DNA from 4 places in the Shewanella pealeana ATCC 700345 genome. Region 2 is predicted to be linked to each of the others. Evidence: predicted binding sites of a transcription regulator. Region 2 holds the regulator's gene; each other region holds the start of a gene.
What was found. The regulator LexA, encoded in region 2, represses DNA repair genes until DNA is damaged. The targets are predictions, from matches to a motif close to TACTGTATNNNNATACAGTA.

Region 1: a site for LexA is predicted at 2,210-2,229, ahead of recA (recombinase RecA). Genes of this name have one in related genera too.
Region 3: a site for LexA is predicted at 1,901-1,920, ahead of dinB (DNA polymerase IV). Genes of this name have one in related genera too.
Region 4: a site for LexA is predicted at 1,855-1,874, ahead of recN (DNA repair protein RecN). Genes of this name have one in related genera too.

Annotation. Positions count from the first base shown of each region.
Region 1 covers NC_009901.1:1,448,684-1,452,571, forward strand. The annotation lists gene mutS (DNA mismatch repair protein MutS) at 1-2,013, opposite strand, end outside; gene recA (recombinase RecA) at 2,334-3,401, shown strand; gene alaS (alanine--tRNA ligase) at 3,833-3,888, shown strand, end outside.
Region 2 covers NC_009901.1:4,855,673-4,859,560, reverse strand. The annotation lists gene coxB (cytochrome c oxidase subunit II) at 1-450, opposite strand, end outside; gene SPEA_RS20985 (cell division inhibitor SulA) at 928-1,476, opposite strand; gene lexA (transcriptional repressor LexA) at 1,473-2,093, opposite strand; gene plsB (glycerol-3-phosphate 1-O-acyltransferase PlsB) at 2,502-3,888, shown strand, end outside.
Region 3 covers NC_009901.1:3,795,293-3,799,180, forward strand. The annotation lists gene SPEA_RS16275 (aminoacyl-histidine dipeptidase) at 1-699, shown strand, start outside; gene dinB (DNA polymerase IV) at 800-1,876, opposite strand; gene SPEA_RS16285 (hypothetical protein) at 2,132-2,350, opposite strand; gene bfr (bacterioferritin) at 2,621-3,088, opposite strand; gene bfr (bacterioferritin) at 3,101-3,568, opposite strand.
Region 4 covers NC_009901.1:1,413,239-1,417,126, forward strand. The annotation lists gene SPEA_RS06100 (phosphatidylglycerophosphatase A family protein) at 1-53, shown strand, start outside; gene recN (DNA repair protein RecN) at 151-1,812, opposite strand; gene SPEA_RS06115 (IS110-like element ISSpe2 family transposase) at 2,963-3,888, opposite strand, start outside.

The DNA of each region.
Region 1 (3,888 bases), 1.8 Mb from region 2:
ACGACCCGAGGCCAAGTCATCTGATGCACCAATACGGGTAAATATTCTGTCTACAGGGCCAATGACGGCCTGCTCTGCAGGGACATAACAACCGATATGAGCCATAAGGGTGATCAAGGCTACTTGACGCATATAGGTAGACTTACCGCCCATATTCGGACCTGTGACGATCAGCATCTTACGCTGGGCGTTTAAAGTTACCGGGTTGGCGATAAATGGACTCTGGCTTACTTGTTCTACTACAGGGTGACGACCCGCCTCAATGTGAATACCTGATATGCTCGATAGTTCTGGGCAATGGTAATTAAGGCTCTCGGCTCGTTCGGCAAAGTTACATAATACATCTAGTTCGGCCGATGCTTGGGCGAAGTCTTGTAGTTCATGCAGCTTAGGCAATATAAGATCGAATAGCTGTTCCCATAACTGTTTCTCTAGCGCTAGGGCTCTGCCTTGGCTAGATAGCACTTTTTCCTCATGCTCTTTTAGCTCGGGAATGATATAGCGTTCGGTATTTTTCAGGGTTTGTCTGCGCTGATAGCTCAGTGGCACAAGATCAGACTCACGACGACTGACCTCGATATAGTAGCCATGGACTCGGTTGTAGCCGACTTTTAGTGTTGAAATTCCGGTTTGCTCTTTCTCTCGGGCTTCCAGTTCATGCAAGTAATCTGTGGCGCCTTCGCTCAACTTACGCCATTGATCTAGCTCTTCATTGTAGCCCTCGCGGATCACACCACCATCGCGAATAAGCATGGGTGGATTATCGACAACCGCACGCGAGAGTAGATCAACCTCCTCAGGGAACACACCAATCACTTGCGATAGGTATTTAAGGTGCGGCGCACTGGCGGCGCTTAGTGTTTGTTGTAGCTGAGGCAGTAAGGTCAGAGCTTGACGTAGGCGTGCAAAGTCTCTTGGGCGAGCATTACGCAGTGCAATACGTGCCGTAATGCGCTCTACATCTCCTAGGGCTTTCAGATCTTCTGATAGCGTCTCAAAGTCGCCAGTCATCATCAGTTCTGCTATCGATGCTTGTCTTGCTCGAATAATGTCATGATCGCGAAGAGGCTGGTGGATCCAGCGTTGCAGCATTCGGCTTCCCATAGGTGTAACGGTATTGTCTAGCACTGAAGCTAGGGTGTTTTCGCGGCCGCCCTGCAGGTTTACCGTAAGCTCTAAATTACGGCGGGTCGCGGCATCGAGCACTATGCTGTCTGACTGATTGAAGCGCACGATCGAGTTGATATGCGGCAGTGCTGTACGTTGGGTGTCTTTGACATACTGCATCAAGCAACCCGCAGCCTGTAAAGAAAGCCTCGCGTCTTCGATACCGAAGCCTTTTAGATCTTTAGTGCCAAATTGATTAAGCAGCATACGCTGACAGGTATCGTAATCGAACTCCCACTCGGGCCTGCGTCTTGTGCCATTCATACCCGCGATAAGACTCATCTGCGAGAAGTCTTCGCTATAGAGTAACTCGGCAGGGTTAGTACGTTGTAACTCAGCCTCTAAGGCTTCGGTATTGGCAAGCTCGGTGACAACAAAGCGTCCAGATGCGACATCTAAGGTTGCATAACCGTAACCCGTTTTGCCTTGGTAAAGCGCAGCAAGCAGGTTGTCTTGTCTCTCTTGCAGTAAGGCTTCGTCTGTTAATGTACCAGGGGTTACAATTCGTACGACCTTACGCTCAACCGGACCTTTTGAGGTCGCAGGATCGCCAACTTGCTCGCAAATCGCTACCGATACACGTAGCTGAACGAGCTTAGCTAAATAGCCTTCGACAGCGTGATAGGGGAGGCCTGCCATGGGGATCGGGTCTCCGCCACTTTTACCACGGGCCGTTAACGAGATCCCAAGTAGCTCAGATGCTTTTTTTGCATCTTCATAAAAGAGCTCATAAAAATCGCCCATGCGATAAAAGAGCAACATATCGGGATGCTGGGCTTTTAAGGTCAAATATTGACGCATCATAGGAGTGTGTTTTTCTAAGCTTTGGGGATCAATAGCGGTCATCGATTTGTTTTGCCTGTCATTTACTGTGGCACCTTAAAGTGCCTTACACAATATTGGCTCTAATATTAACAATATTTTGCCCGGTTTAGGCGGAATTCTTACTGTGTTTCAGTAAAAAATTACTGTAGATAAATCCTCTTATCCTAGAAGTGTATGATTTATAGATATTTATAAAATATTTTTACACAGTACTTGATACTGTATGATTGTACAGTATACTAGTTTCATATTGAGGCTCTAGCCAAGGCAAATCGAGTCATCACCCAAATAATAAATCAGTACCGCAAACGTGTTTGCGCTGTGATCCAGAGGATATAGGAATGAAGATAGATCCAAATAAAGAGAAAGCATTGAACGCTGTACTTGGACAGATTGAGAAGCAGTTTGGTAAAGGCTCAATCATGAAGTTAGGTGAAGACCGTTCAATGGACGTAGAGACCATTTCTACTGGCTCATTAGCTTTGGACGTAGCTTTAGGCGCTGGCGGCTTACCTATGGGACGTATCGTTGAGATCTATGGTCCAGAATCTTCAGGTAAAACTACCTTAACATTAGAAGTTATCGCTGCCGCTCAAAAGCAGGGTAAGACCTGTGCCTTTATCGATGCTGAGCATGCTCTTGACCCTATCTACGCTAAAAAGCTAGGTGTTGATATCGATAACTTATTATGTTCACAGCCAGATACTGGTGAGCAGGCGCTTGAAATCTGTGATGCACTAACTCGAAGCGGCGCCGTTGACGTTATCGTCGTCGACTCGGTTGCAGCATTGACACCAAAAGCGGAAATCGAAGGTGAAATCGGTGACTCTCACATGGGCCTTGCGGCGCGTATGATGAGCCAAGCAATGCGTAAGCTTGCTGGTAACCTAAAGCAGTCAAATACACTTCTTATCTTCATTAACCAAATCCGTATGAAGATTGGTGTAATGTTCGGTAACCCAGAAACAACTACGGGTGGTAACGCACTTAAGTTCTATGCTTCTGTTCGTCTAGATATCCGCCGTACAGGTGCGATTAAAGATCGAGAAGAGGTTATTGGTAACGAAACCCGCGTAAAAGTGGTTAAGAACAAGATTGCCGCACCATTTAAACAAGCTGAATTCCAAATCCTTTACGGTCAAGGCATCAACAGCACGGGTGAGTTGGTTGACCTTGGTGTACAGCACAAGTTAATTGAAAAGGCAGGTGCTTGGTACAGCTACAAAGGTGACAAGATCGGTCAAGGCCGTGCAAATGCCGGTAAGTATCTAATCGAAAACCCAGCAATTTCAGATGAAATTGAAACAACACTGCGCGCTATGCTTCTTGGCAACGGTGAGAAGGTGAGTGCAGATTCAGCTGACACCGCTGGCGATAACATCGATTTAGAGACTGGCGAAGTATTTTAAGCTAGATAACAGATAACTCAGTCTGTTGTCTGTGTCGCGGTTGCACTATGACTAATATAAGATGTACAACTTATATTAGTTAGCGCGCCGCGACTCTTCTCATAAGGAGCCTACAGCTCTCGTAAATAGACCTCTGTTCTTGTTAAGAAGCCAAGATCAAACCTTTCCGCTTATTCTTCCCTGTCAAACTTTCGTTATAGGATCATTGTTGTTAAATGCCGTTGCAAGACTCATTTTCATCAGTTTCCGCCTGTAGTACGACTGTCTTTGAAAAGCTCCAATCGTGTTTTAACCTGTTAATTTCAGCTCCTCACGCAGTTTTGTATTAACAGGGCTGGTTGTTAGTCATGACTCTGCTTATAATGCTATCCATAAAAATTTATCACTCAGCTCTTTAGGGCTATTTGCACAATCTAATTCAGGACGGTTTCATGTATCAAACCACTGCAGCACTGCGAAGTGCTTTTTTGGAATATTTCCGCACAAA
Region 2 (3,888 bases):
TATCTGTTCACGCGGTGTCGATAATAGGCTGAAGAACTCAATGTCTTGATCGAAATAACTGTAATGCCATTTCCACTGTGAGCCAGTGATCTTGACCGTTAGGTCGGCATTACTGGGGTCTTCCATGGCAATCAATGTTTTGGTTGCGGGAATGGCCATAAGTATCAAGATGATAAAAGGTACAATAGTCCACAGGATCTCGACTTTAGTACTTTCATGAAAGTTGGCGGCAACTGCGCCTTTTGATTTGCGGTGGTTGATCATGGCATAAATCATTACGCCAAATACTAAGATGCCAATAGCGCAGCAGATGTAGAGAATAATCATGTGCAGGTTATAAACCCTGTTACTGATATCCGTCACACCCTCTGTCATATTGAGTGGCATTTCTGATGCAACAAGCACGGGCGTAAATAGCAACGCCAGTACACTATACAACAATTGCTTCACTAGACTTCTCCTCTGTCAGCAAGACAAAGAAGAGTCACACAGTAAGTCTCTGCTCTATGTAAACTCTTCAGTTCCCAAAAAAGCAACGATGACTTCAAAGTGCGCGAGTGGTTTTGTCAAACTTGTCGTTATTACGACAGCGACTATTGTATTCCAGTATTCAATACTGGTTTGTGTAACCACGTAGGCACTTACGGCTGAAATATATCAGGCCGATTTCAGCCTTTGTTTCTTGATCAGGATCTAAAGTTCAGAAACAAAGACCGACGACTAAATCGTTCGGATATAACAAAATATCGTTGTTATCACTTCCTACACTACTTGGTGTTTAAATATTGATCAAGATCACTTTTTGATTCATTTGCTTATTATGAAAATAAATTTTTGGCAATAAAAAAGCTCTCGATTGAGAGCTTTAGCAAAACCAAGAGTCTTTAGCTGAAACTTGGTCGTTAGAAAGAGGGTTAACTGAGTGTATTAATGAATGGCGCCAAATAATGACGCTTGTACAAAACTACAATCCTGAGCGCTTACTGAACTATCGAGTAAATGGCTATTGTTAACTTCAGTAGAGTTTGCATCGGCGCTTTCAATGGCATTTTCGATAATCATGCCTACAGCGCGTGCGCTTTTAGCAACAATCTGTAAGCGTCGGCTATCGCGAGCATCTAACGAATTAGTCCAGGTGATTACTGCGCTTGAGGTGCCACTGGTCAATGCTTTTTCCATTGCCCAAAGTGTTTCAACCTCGTCTTTAGCGTGGACCAGTAAAATCCGGTCCATTCTAACGCCTGCCGCCGCTAACATCTGTTTATAACCAATATTAGGAGGGCTTATCAGTACAATCCAGCGGCCTTGTTGGCTTAGCTGTGAAAGTTGAGCACTAATCTGAGTGAGCTCATCGCGGCCTTGAGTCTTCGTCACCATGCTAGTGATCTCATTGCCCGAGTTTGCACTCATGCTCGTAGACGGTCTGTCTTGCCAAAGCCCCGGGTGACGTGGGCTAACTCCTAATAGTTTGTTCATTGCCAGTCTCCATTGCGGATCACACCAACGGCTAAACCTTCAATACTTAAGCTTTGGTTTGCTAGATCCACCTCAATTGGTGAGTAGTCTTCGTTTTCTGCATGTAAGAAAACTTTGTTGCCTTTCTTCTCGAAACGCTTAACGGTGACATCGTCTTCGACGCGAGCGACAACGATTTGACCATTACGAGCCTGTTCTATTTTATGTACTGCTAACAGATCACCTTCGAGAATACCGATATTCTTCATACTGTCACCACGGACTCTCAGTAGAAAATCAGCCGATGGGCGGAACATAGCTGGGTCGACTTTATAATGCTGCTCAACATGCTCTTGGGCTAAGATTGGTTCACCTGCGGCAACTTGGCCGATGAGTGGTAAGCCTAAATCTGGCTCTTCAGTACTTTCTTGGGTTAACTTAATGCCACGAGACGTGCCCGGCATAATTTCGATACAGCCTTTCTTGGCTAATGCTTTTAGATGCTCTTCGGCAGCATTGGCAGACTTAAACCCTAAACGCCTTGCGATCTCGGCGCGGGTTGGTGGCATACCAGTATCTGCAATATTGCGTTTAATTAGCTCTAAAATTTCTGCTTGGCGTGGTGTAAGTGGTCTCATTATTAACCCTGTCTTTCTATACAGTACCTGTTAGTATATACAGTAATTTAGTGAGTGCAAGTAATAACCAGTTATAACTTTTTTTCGCTGTGTGGGATCCGGTTTCAAATGAAATAAATCCAGCGAGATGAAACTCGTTGCAAAGGGTTTAAATCTGCGATTCATCGGTAATCTTGTCTTATCTAATACCAACGGCTTATTAAGGTGGGTGACTGAAAGTGATAATGAATTTGAAATGAACACGATTTAATCATTGTGTATTGGCTTAAGTTATTAAATTTTAAGCTAAGTCATTGTTCTATAAATGTACAAACCGGATTCGGTACGGTAAGAAGAGAATTGCGCAAACTATTTCAATATCTGCTATTCTAGCGCCTTATTAGAAGCGACTAACATTGCAAATAAATCATGTCCAAACAAGACTCTCTTTGGTTCAAATCTTTACGCTGGTTACAGCGTCAATTAGTTCACACTGTCGTTGTGCCTCACGACCCATTCGACGATCTCAACTTAGATCCGAGTAAACCACTCGCTTATGTCATGAAGACTGAATCTGTCAGTGACATCGCTGCGCTTAGCGAAATGACGGCGAAACTTGGTTTACCAAGCCCTTACGAGGAGCTGGAGGTCAATGGGGTTAAGGCACCACGAGTGGTCTGCCTAGAAGGGAGTAAGCCTCTCTTCGGCCAGCGAGAAGGTGGTGAGCAGTACATAGATTGCTTCAAGAGACTCCTTAGCGTACATAAACAAAATCGCGAATTAGACATTCAATTGGTGCCGGTGAGCCTTTATTGGGGTCGTACCCCTGGTAAAGAAGACGACACTATGCGCGCAGCGGTACTCGAGCGCCAAAACCCAACTTGGTTACGCAAGTGCCTCATGATCTTGTTCTTGGGTCGACATAATTTCGTGCAGTTTTCTAATGCCGTTTCACTGCGTTATATGGCTGATGAGCACGGCACTGATAAGCGTATTGCACAGAAGCTTGCTCGTGTCGCAAGAGTGCACTTTCAGCGCCAACGTAAAGTGATGACTGGGCCTCAGCTGCCTAAGCGTCAGGCACTGTTCCACGCTTTACTTAAATCAGATTCGATTACCAAGGCGATTAAAGAGGAAGCGGCAAGCAAGAAGATCACCGAGGCCGAAGCTCGCGCTAAAGCGATGGAGTACCTTGATGAAGTGGCTGCAGATTACTCCGATAGCCTAGTGCGTATCGCAGAGCGTTTTCTAACGTGGTTGTGGAACAAGCTTTATAAAGGCATCAACATTAAAGGTGCCGAGCAGGTAAGACAGCTGCACCACGACGGACATGAGATTGTCTATGTGCCGTGTCATCGTAGTCATATGGACTACCTGCTACTGTCTTATATTCTTTATTATCAAGGTATGGTACCGCCGCATATCGCAGCGGGTATTAACCTTAATTTCTGGCCTGCGGGTCCTGCGTTCCGCCGTGGTGGTGCTTTCTTTATTCGTCGTAGTTTTGGTGGCAACAAGCTTTACACTGCCGTGTTCCGTGAATATTTAGATCAGCTATTTACCAAAGGCTATTCTGTAGAGTACTTCACAGAAGGTGGCCGTTCGCGTACAGGTCGTCTGCTGGCGCCGAAAACGGGAATGCTCGCTATGACCCTAAACAGTGTGCTGCGTGGTGTTGAACGCCCAGTGACGCTAGTGCCAGTGTATTTAGGCTATGACCATGTAATGGAAGTGGCGACTTACCATAAAGAGTTGAGCGGAAAGAAGAAAAAGAAAGAGTCAGTTTGGCAGGTATTTGGCGCCATTCGTAAGCTAG
Region 3 (3,888 bases), 1.1 Mb from region 2:
CGTAACGCCATCCCGCGTGAAGCCGAAATCAACTTTATGCTACCGCCAGAGAACTTAACACTGTTACAGACGCGTATTGCTGAGTTTCAGGCTCTAGTGCGTGAAGAGCTAGCGATTGCCGATCCAGATACGGTGTTAACATTGGCTGAAATTCCAGCTGAAAAGCAAGTGATGAGCGAAGATTCACAGCAGATCTTAATTGACCTGCTAAATGCTTGCCCTAACGGCGTCATTCGCATGAGTGATGAAGTCGAAGGCGTGACTGAGACTTCGCTTAACGTGGGTGTAATTAGCACCGATGATAACGGCGTGCAAATACTTTGCCTTATCCGTTCACTGATCGACTCTGGTCGCAGTGAAGTTGAAGGCGTATTGACCTCGCTTGCTAATCTTGCTGGTGCAAATGTTGAATTCAGCGGTGCTTATCCTGGCTGGAAGCCGGACAATAGCTCACCAGTAATGGCAAGTGTGCGTGAAACCTACGAGGCGATTTACGATAAAGAGCCTACTATCATGGTGATCCACGCTGGTCTTGAATGTGGTCTATTTAAGAAGCCATACCCAGAGATGGATATGGTGTCTATTGGTCCGACTATTCGTTACCCACACAGCCCTGATGAAAAAGTTAACATCACCACAGTCGGCCAATACTGGAAGCTGTTATTAGCGGTACTAGAGCGTACACCAGTTAAAGGCTAATACTCTCTTAACTTCAAAGTAAAACCTAAAAGGCCACTTAGCTATTAATTAGCAGTAAGTGGCCTTTGTTTTTTCTAACGAGCCATTTCTGGCTATACACCTAAAAGCCTAAATCCAACTGCGAACTATCCACATCGCTATCATCTGTTGTCGAACTATTAGAAGCAAGGCCAACAGATACCCCCAAGAGACGAATGCCGCGCTCATGCTGTCTCTCCATCGCTTGTTCGAGTAACTGATAAAACAAGTTTACCGAGATATCATCACTGCGATGTTCAATCGTTGTCTGTTTAAAATCCTCAAACTTAATTTTAACCACCTGCTTGTGGATAGTCCTGTCCTTGGCACTGCGACTCACTCGTGCACCTAGCTCTTGAATAAGCTGGGGCATTACCGCTCGGCATTGTTCCAGCGTGTGAATATCTTTGGCTAAGGTGGTTTCAACCCCAACTGACTTTCTCTCTCTATTAGGGGAAATACCCCGCTTATCGACTCCTTTGGAACGCTCTATCAGCACAGTTCCAAATTTGCCAAAACGTTCAATCAACTGCGCAGGGGGGTACGCCTGTACATCACTGCAAGTATGCAAGCCTAAATCGGCTAATTTTTTAGCGGTAACCTTACCAACACCTGGAATTTTTATCAGCGGTAGTGTTTTAACAAACTCATTAATCATGTCTGGGCGGATCACATATTGTCCATTGGGTTTATTTAAATCTGAGGCTATCTTGGCTAGAAATTTAACCGGTGCGATTCCTGCAGATGCGGTTAGACCCGTTTCGGCCAAGATGTCGGCGCGAATAGCCTCGGCAATTAAGGTTGCTGAGCCCTTACAATGGGGACTATCTGTTACATCGAGGTACGCCTCATCTAGCGATAACGGCTCTATTAAGTAGGTATAGCGCTCAAATACAGCTCGGATCTGGCTCGACACCTCTTTATAGACCTGCATCCTCCCTGGAACCAGAATCAAATCGGGACATAACTTAAGAGCGTATCCTGATGCCATGGCTGAGCGTACGCCAAACTGACGCGCCTCGTAGTTACAGGTGCTTATCACTCCACGGCGATCGCTGCGCCCACCCACAGCTATAGGTTTTCCTCTTAATTCGGGAAAGTCACGCATTTCTACTGCGGCGTAGAAGCAATCCATGTCGACATGAATAATTTTTTGCAAGCCAATATCCTCCGAAAAGAATATTACTGTATATAAAAACAGTATTCAATATAAACCATACTTACTCAATGCCATACCAGAAAACCGAGAGTAAAAAATAAGCTATAACCTGACTGTTAGGCTAAGCGGCTGGTATTAGTATCTCGCCGACTAATCAAGGAAGCATAGGATATGCTTTAGCGTATTCTCTCTATTTAAATAATACCAACCACTTAAAAGTGAAAAGCCTAAATAGGCCCTGAACTGGTCACATGTTTAGTACGACTGGTATAACTGAGCCAACATACTCAGCTCTTCTGTAGATAAAACCGCATTTGATCTGATACTAGGAGGAGGTACTAGGCTTGTATTAGCCGATGTTTGCTCGTCGGCAGTCGGTGTTTCAAGGCGCTCAATAACCCATAGCAAGTAATCAAGCTGAAGCTGATTATCAGCATCTAGTTGAGTCTTATTGGTATGAGATGAAATCAACATCGCCCGCCCCCATGCAGTCAAGATAATATGGCTATGCGACTGATGCTACACTCTGTCTGTGCTCTGGCTTTATCCGTAGGCTTTACTCGCGAAAGCGCAAGATCAAAACCAATAACCGCATAGTCTAACGCTAGAATAACTCCGTGGAGCTGAATCCAGGCTGTATCAGGCAGTTAAACAATAATCCTTGCTATCAGTTAAGGGGCAGAGAAAAAATCGTAAAAAAAAGAGCCGCTACAGAACGGCTCTTTTAAATCATGTTTTTATCGCTTACATCTTACTCTGAAGGTAGTTTGGTAGGCCTACCTTATCAATCAACCCGAGTTGCTTCTCGAGCCAATACATATGATCGGACTCTGTTTCTTCGAGCAACACTTCTAAGATCTCACGGCTTTCGTAGTCACTTTTGACCTCACACAATGCAATTGCACTACGTAAGTTATCGGCAACTTGATACTCGTAGGCTAAATCATTCTTAAGCATCTGCTCGGTATCTTTACCAATGTTTAGCGGCTCTCGACTCGCGACGTCAGGCGTGCCCTCTAAAAAAAGGATTCTTTGCACCAACTTTTTTGCATGTTCACGTTCATCATCACTCTCGTGGGAAATACGCTCATGAAGTTCATTCAATCCCCAGTCTTCATACATTAAGCCATGAACAAAATACTGATCCATTGCCGATAGCTCACCAGTGAGCAACTTATTGAGCGTGTCGATGACTTCTTGGTTACCTTTCATGATCTTCTCCAACTAGCTCATTTTTGACTGCAAATAGTTTTGAATACCCATTAATGAGATAAGCTCTAACTGCGCCTCAAGCCAATCTAAATGTTCTTCTTCATCTTCTAGCAAATCTTCTAAAATATCTCGACTAACATAATCAGCCTCTAACTCACACAGGGCGATAACCTCTCGCAGTAATACCAGCTCCTCTTCAAGCATGACTTTGTCGCACTCAAGTATCTCTTGGCTATGTTCACCGATTCGAATTTTGTCTAACTGTTGTAGATTTGGCAGCCCTTCAAGGAACAACACCCGCTCAATTAACTTATCGGCATGCTTCATATCTTGAATCGATTTCTTATAGGCCTTTTCATCGAGCTCACCTAAGCCCCAATTCTTATACATGCGCGCATGAAGAAAGTATTGATTGATAGCGGTAAGCTCGCTGGTCAGCACCTTGTTAAGCTGACTAATGACCTTAGGTTGTCCTTTCATCTGTTCATCCTTAGTTAAATTGATCTATATCAATATTTATAACTTAGAACAAAAAGCAACCACTTACAAATATACTTTATATTTCAAAATGTTAGTAAAGATAACCATTCTCATTAGCGCTTCAATTCTTACTTAAGCGTAATGCGGAAGCAGGCGTGCTTTTATCTAGTTAAACTAGGCTATTAGCATATAGACGAATTTGAACCGTTATTGTTCTTTAAAAAAATATAGGCGGTATATATGAGTGCAGGCTGTAACAACTAGCCGCTTTAGTGAAAAATGATATAAAAAAGGCTCCTAAAAAGGAGCCTTAATTGCCG
Region 4 (3,888 bases), 1.7 Mb from region 2:
CGGGTATTTTTTCCATGCTATGTCTACAAGGCTTAGCCTACTACTTTGCTTAATCGCATCTGTTAGCATCAAATAGTTAGCAACATAAAAAATGCAGAGCTTAGCTCTGCATTTTGTTTTATGGGTTTTAGTTTTTATAAGTTTTAAAAATTAACTTAGTAGCAACTCTTTGGCGTTAGCCAAGGTGTTGTTGGTGATGGTGTCGCCGCCTAATAAGCGCGCTAACTCTTCGATACGCTGGGTTTTATCTAGCGCCACCATAGAGGTCTCAGTTTGACCAGCCTTGCTACTCTTATTGACGAACATATGTTGATGGCCGTTACCGGCAACTTGTGGCAAGTGAGTCACACAAAAGACCTGAGTCGACTCGCCAAGGCTACGCAGCATACGCCCAACAACCGCTGCGGTTGGCCCTGAAATTCCCACATCGACTTCATCGAAGATTAACGTAGGCGTCGAGACTTTCTTGGCGGTGATCACCTGAATACCTAAGCCGATGCGTGATAGCTCACCACCAGAGGCAACTTTAGCGATAGGCTGTAGCGGCTGACCAGGGTTCGTTGACACTAAAAACTCAATGCTGTCACAACCTGTTGGGGTGATAACTGCCTCATTGAAGTTCACTGCAATGGTAAACTTGCCCTTAGGCATGTTGAGCTCATGGATAGACTGAGTCACCTGTTTATCTAACTCTTTAGCGTAACGGCTACGGCTTTGGCTGAGCTTTCTAGCGTGTTGCAGGTAAGCTTCGCGATTTGCGTTTAGCTGCTCACGAATATCATCTAGTTTGTCAGAGTCTGAGCCTAAGTCTTCAAGCTCTTCCAATAAACTTTGGTGATGCGTATAAAGCTCATTTGGCATTACTTGATGCTTACGGGCAAGTTGCATGGTCTTAGACAGGCGCTGCTCTAGATGAGCAAAATACTCGGGGTCCAGCTCTAAGCCATCTAAGTAACGCTCAATTTCGCTGCTGCTCTCTTGCACCTGAATGAGGGCGTCATTAAGCATGGCAAGTACACTAGCAAGCTCAGGATCATAACTCTCAAGATCTTGACCCTGACTGATAGAGGTGTTGAGCAACGACTCAACGCTGCCATCATCGTTGTCTTGCAATATATGAAGCTGATTACGGCACAGTTCGATTAATGCAGTGCTGTTAGCCAGCTTCTTATGTTCGGCCTCAATCGACTCAAATTCGCCTTCATTGATAGCAAACTCGTTTAGCTCTTCAACTTGATATTGCAGTAGCTGTTTACGGGCTAAGCGTTCCTGCTGCGACATCTCAAGTTGGTGCAGTTGCTTCTCAGTGGTTTTACATCTGTGGTAACTGGCAGCGACACTGTCGAGCAGCATTTTATGGTTAGCATAGCTATCTAACAGGATCAGTTGATGCTCACTCTTTAGCATAGCGTGGTGAGCATGTTGGCCATGAATACCAATAAGCAACTGACCAAGGGACTTTATCTGCGCCAAAGGTACAGGGTTACCATTGATATAGGCGCGTGAGCGGCCGTCGCTGCTTATGGTGCGGCGCAGGATACATTCATCTCCGAGCTCAAGGTCGTTATCTTCAAGCCAGCGTCTTGCCGCTGGGGTATCATCTAATAAAAAGCGGGCACTTACTTCGGCCTTAGTGGCACCAGGTCTAATGGTATTGGCGTCGGCTCGGTTACCTAAACATAGGCCGAGGGCATCGATAGCAATCGATTTACCCGCACCGGTTTCACCAGTAATACTGGTCATGCCGGCTTTAAAGTCGAGCTCTAAGAAACGCACAATAGCAAAGTTGTTGATGCTGAGTTGGCAAAGCATAGTGATGTCCTTTATCAAAACACTGTATGGTTAAACAGTATATACTGTTTATTCATACAGTAAATACCCTGTTGGTAAATCCGTTGAGGTGAATCACGTTTTCATTCTGGTTTAGCTTTTGGTTTGGCTTTTGGTATTAGCTCAGATTTATATTAGTTTGCAGATGGCGTCTATGGGGTATTTGAAACAGATCTTTGTTATCTTTTTATGAGTGTAGGAATAAAAATTCGGTTTTTCAAAAAACGAAAAGGGGAGGCTAGCCCTAGAACTATCAAGCTTCGTTTGACGAAAGTCGTGGCGCTTTGCCCACACATGAGACTTAAAGCATCAGGCTGGCGCCAGACCAAAATCGTGAGCTTCCAGCTCACACTCGGCCAAGAAGGGGGAAACAGCTACCCCCTCTTGCCTATTTCCTTCATAAAGAGTCCCTAGCCGCCCCGACGAAGTTGTTGATCCTCATACTCCAATAAAAATTGACTAACGGCTCAGATGGGACATCTGATGTGAATGGATTCACAAATGCCGTGATGGCATGGATGCCAAAGAGCGGCCATGTCCCTCCGAGCCTGAGCCATCATCCATGATGGCTCTACAGCATTCTTTTAGGTAATGTGTCATCTGCGTACTTCGGCAACTCCGATGGGGAATGGGTGTTTCCTGTGAGTTTTGTAACTCACTTTTGCCCCAAAGTTGGTTAGTCTTGGAACTATCAAGCTTCGCTTGACCAAAGTCGTGGCGCTTCGCCCACACCCGAGCAAGGAGGACTGCTCGTCCTTATCCTCCTTGCATCCACCATGACGCCCCGACGGAGTTACATGCATTAGAAACGGGCCTCACTCATTTTCGAAAATCGCTATCGCTTCAGAATCGCCATATATGGACCCATCCGGTTTGCAAGATATTTAATATCGACTTTGAGAAGAGTTCATTGCACCCATATATTCGGCCTGTTATTGAGGTACTCCTCTGGCCCTGATGGATATTTGCTTCTACTTTCCTTATCATCCTTACGGCTTCTTTAGAGCCTGTGGCGAAGCAAGGTTTTAAGCAGAACAGTCTGACTGTCTCATCATCAAATCAATTATCTTGGCAACTTGGTGGTTAGCAAAACTTATGATTATCTCGTTAAGTTGACGCGTTAATGATTAATTTATACTGTGATACGGTATTCATCTTCTCTTGCTGCTATAACCCACGCTATTCGTGCAAGCTTATTAGCTACGGCAACACAAGCTCTGTTAAAGCCACGCCTTTCTGCAAGTGCGCTAGCCCAGCAACTAAATCTGTCAGTTTTATTAGAACTATGCTGTAAGACAGTTCTTGCCCCGTGGATAAATAGCGTTCTCAAATAAGCGTTTCCTCGCTTACTAATACCAAGCAAATTATTTTTCCCGCCACTACTATGCTGTTTGGGTACTAGACCGCACCATGCTGAAAAATGTCTCCCATTGGTAAAATCTTTACCTTGCCCAACAGCTGCATAAAATGCTGTGGCAGTCACAGGGCCAATGCCTGGTACGCTTTCTAAGCGCTGGCATACTTGGTTACTTTTCACCTCTTGTTGAACTTGGGCATCACAGTTTTTAAGTCGCTTCTCAATGTCATTAAACTCTTCATATAGTTGATAAAAAACACTTCGGCCTTTGACTGTTAATTCGTTATCGGCATTTTCTAGAATATCTGGTAGCTTTGTCCTAAAAGACGCTTTTCCTTTTGTGATGACAATGCCGTACTCAGCGAGCATACCTCTCACTTGATTTATCAGTGCAGTAGATTGTTTGTTTAGTCTTTCTCTCATTCGATGCAGCATCTGAATATCTTGCTGCTCTACTGGCTTAGGCTCTACAAAGCGCATGTTGGGGCGTTGTGCTGCTTCAGCTATCGCAAGTGCATCGTTATAGTCATTCTTATTTCCTTGTCTGTAGGGAACGACATACTGGGGTGCTATTAACTTAACTTGATGGCCAACTTTCTCGAACTCCCTAGCCCAATAGTTTGCACCGCCACAGGCTTCCATCACAACAAGGCAAGGTTCTATTTGAGCAAGAAAAAGCACTAACTCTTTGCGCTTAATTA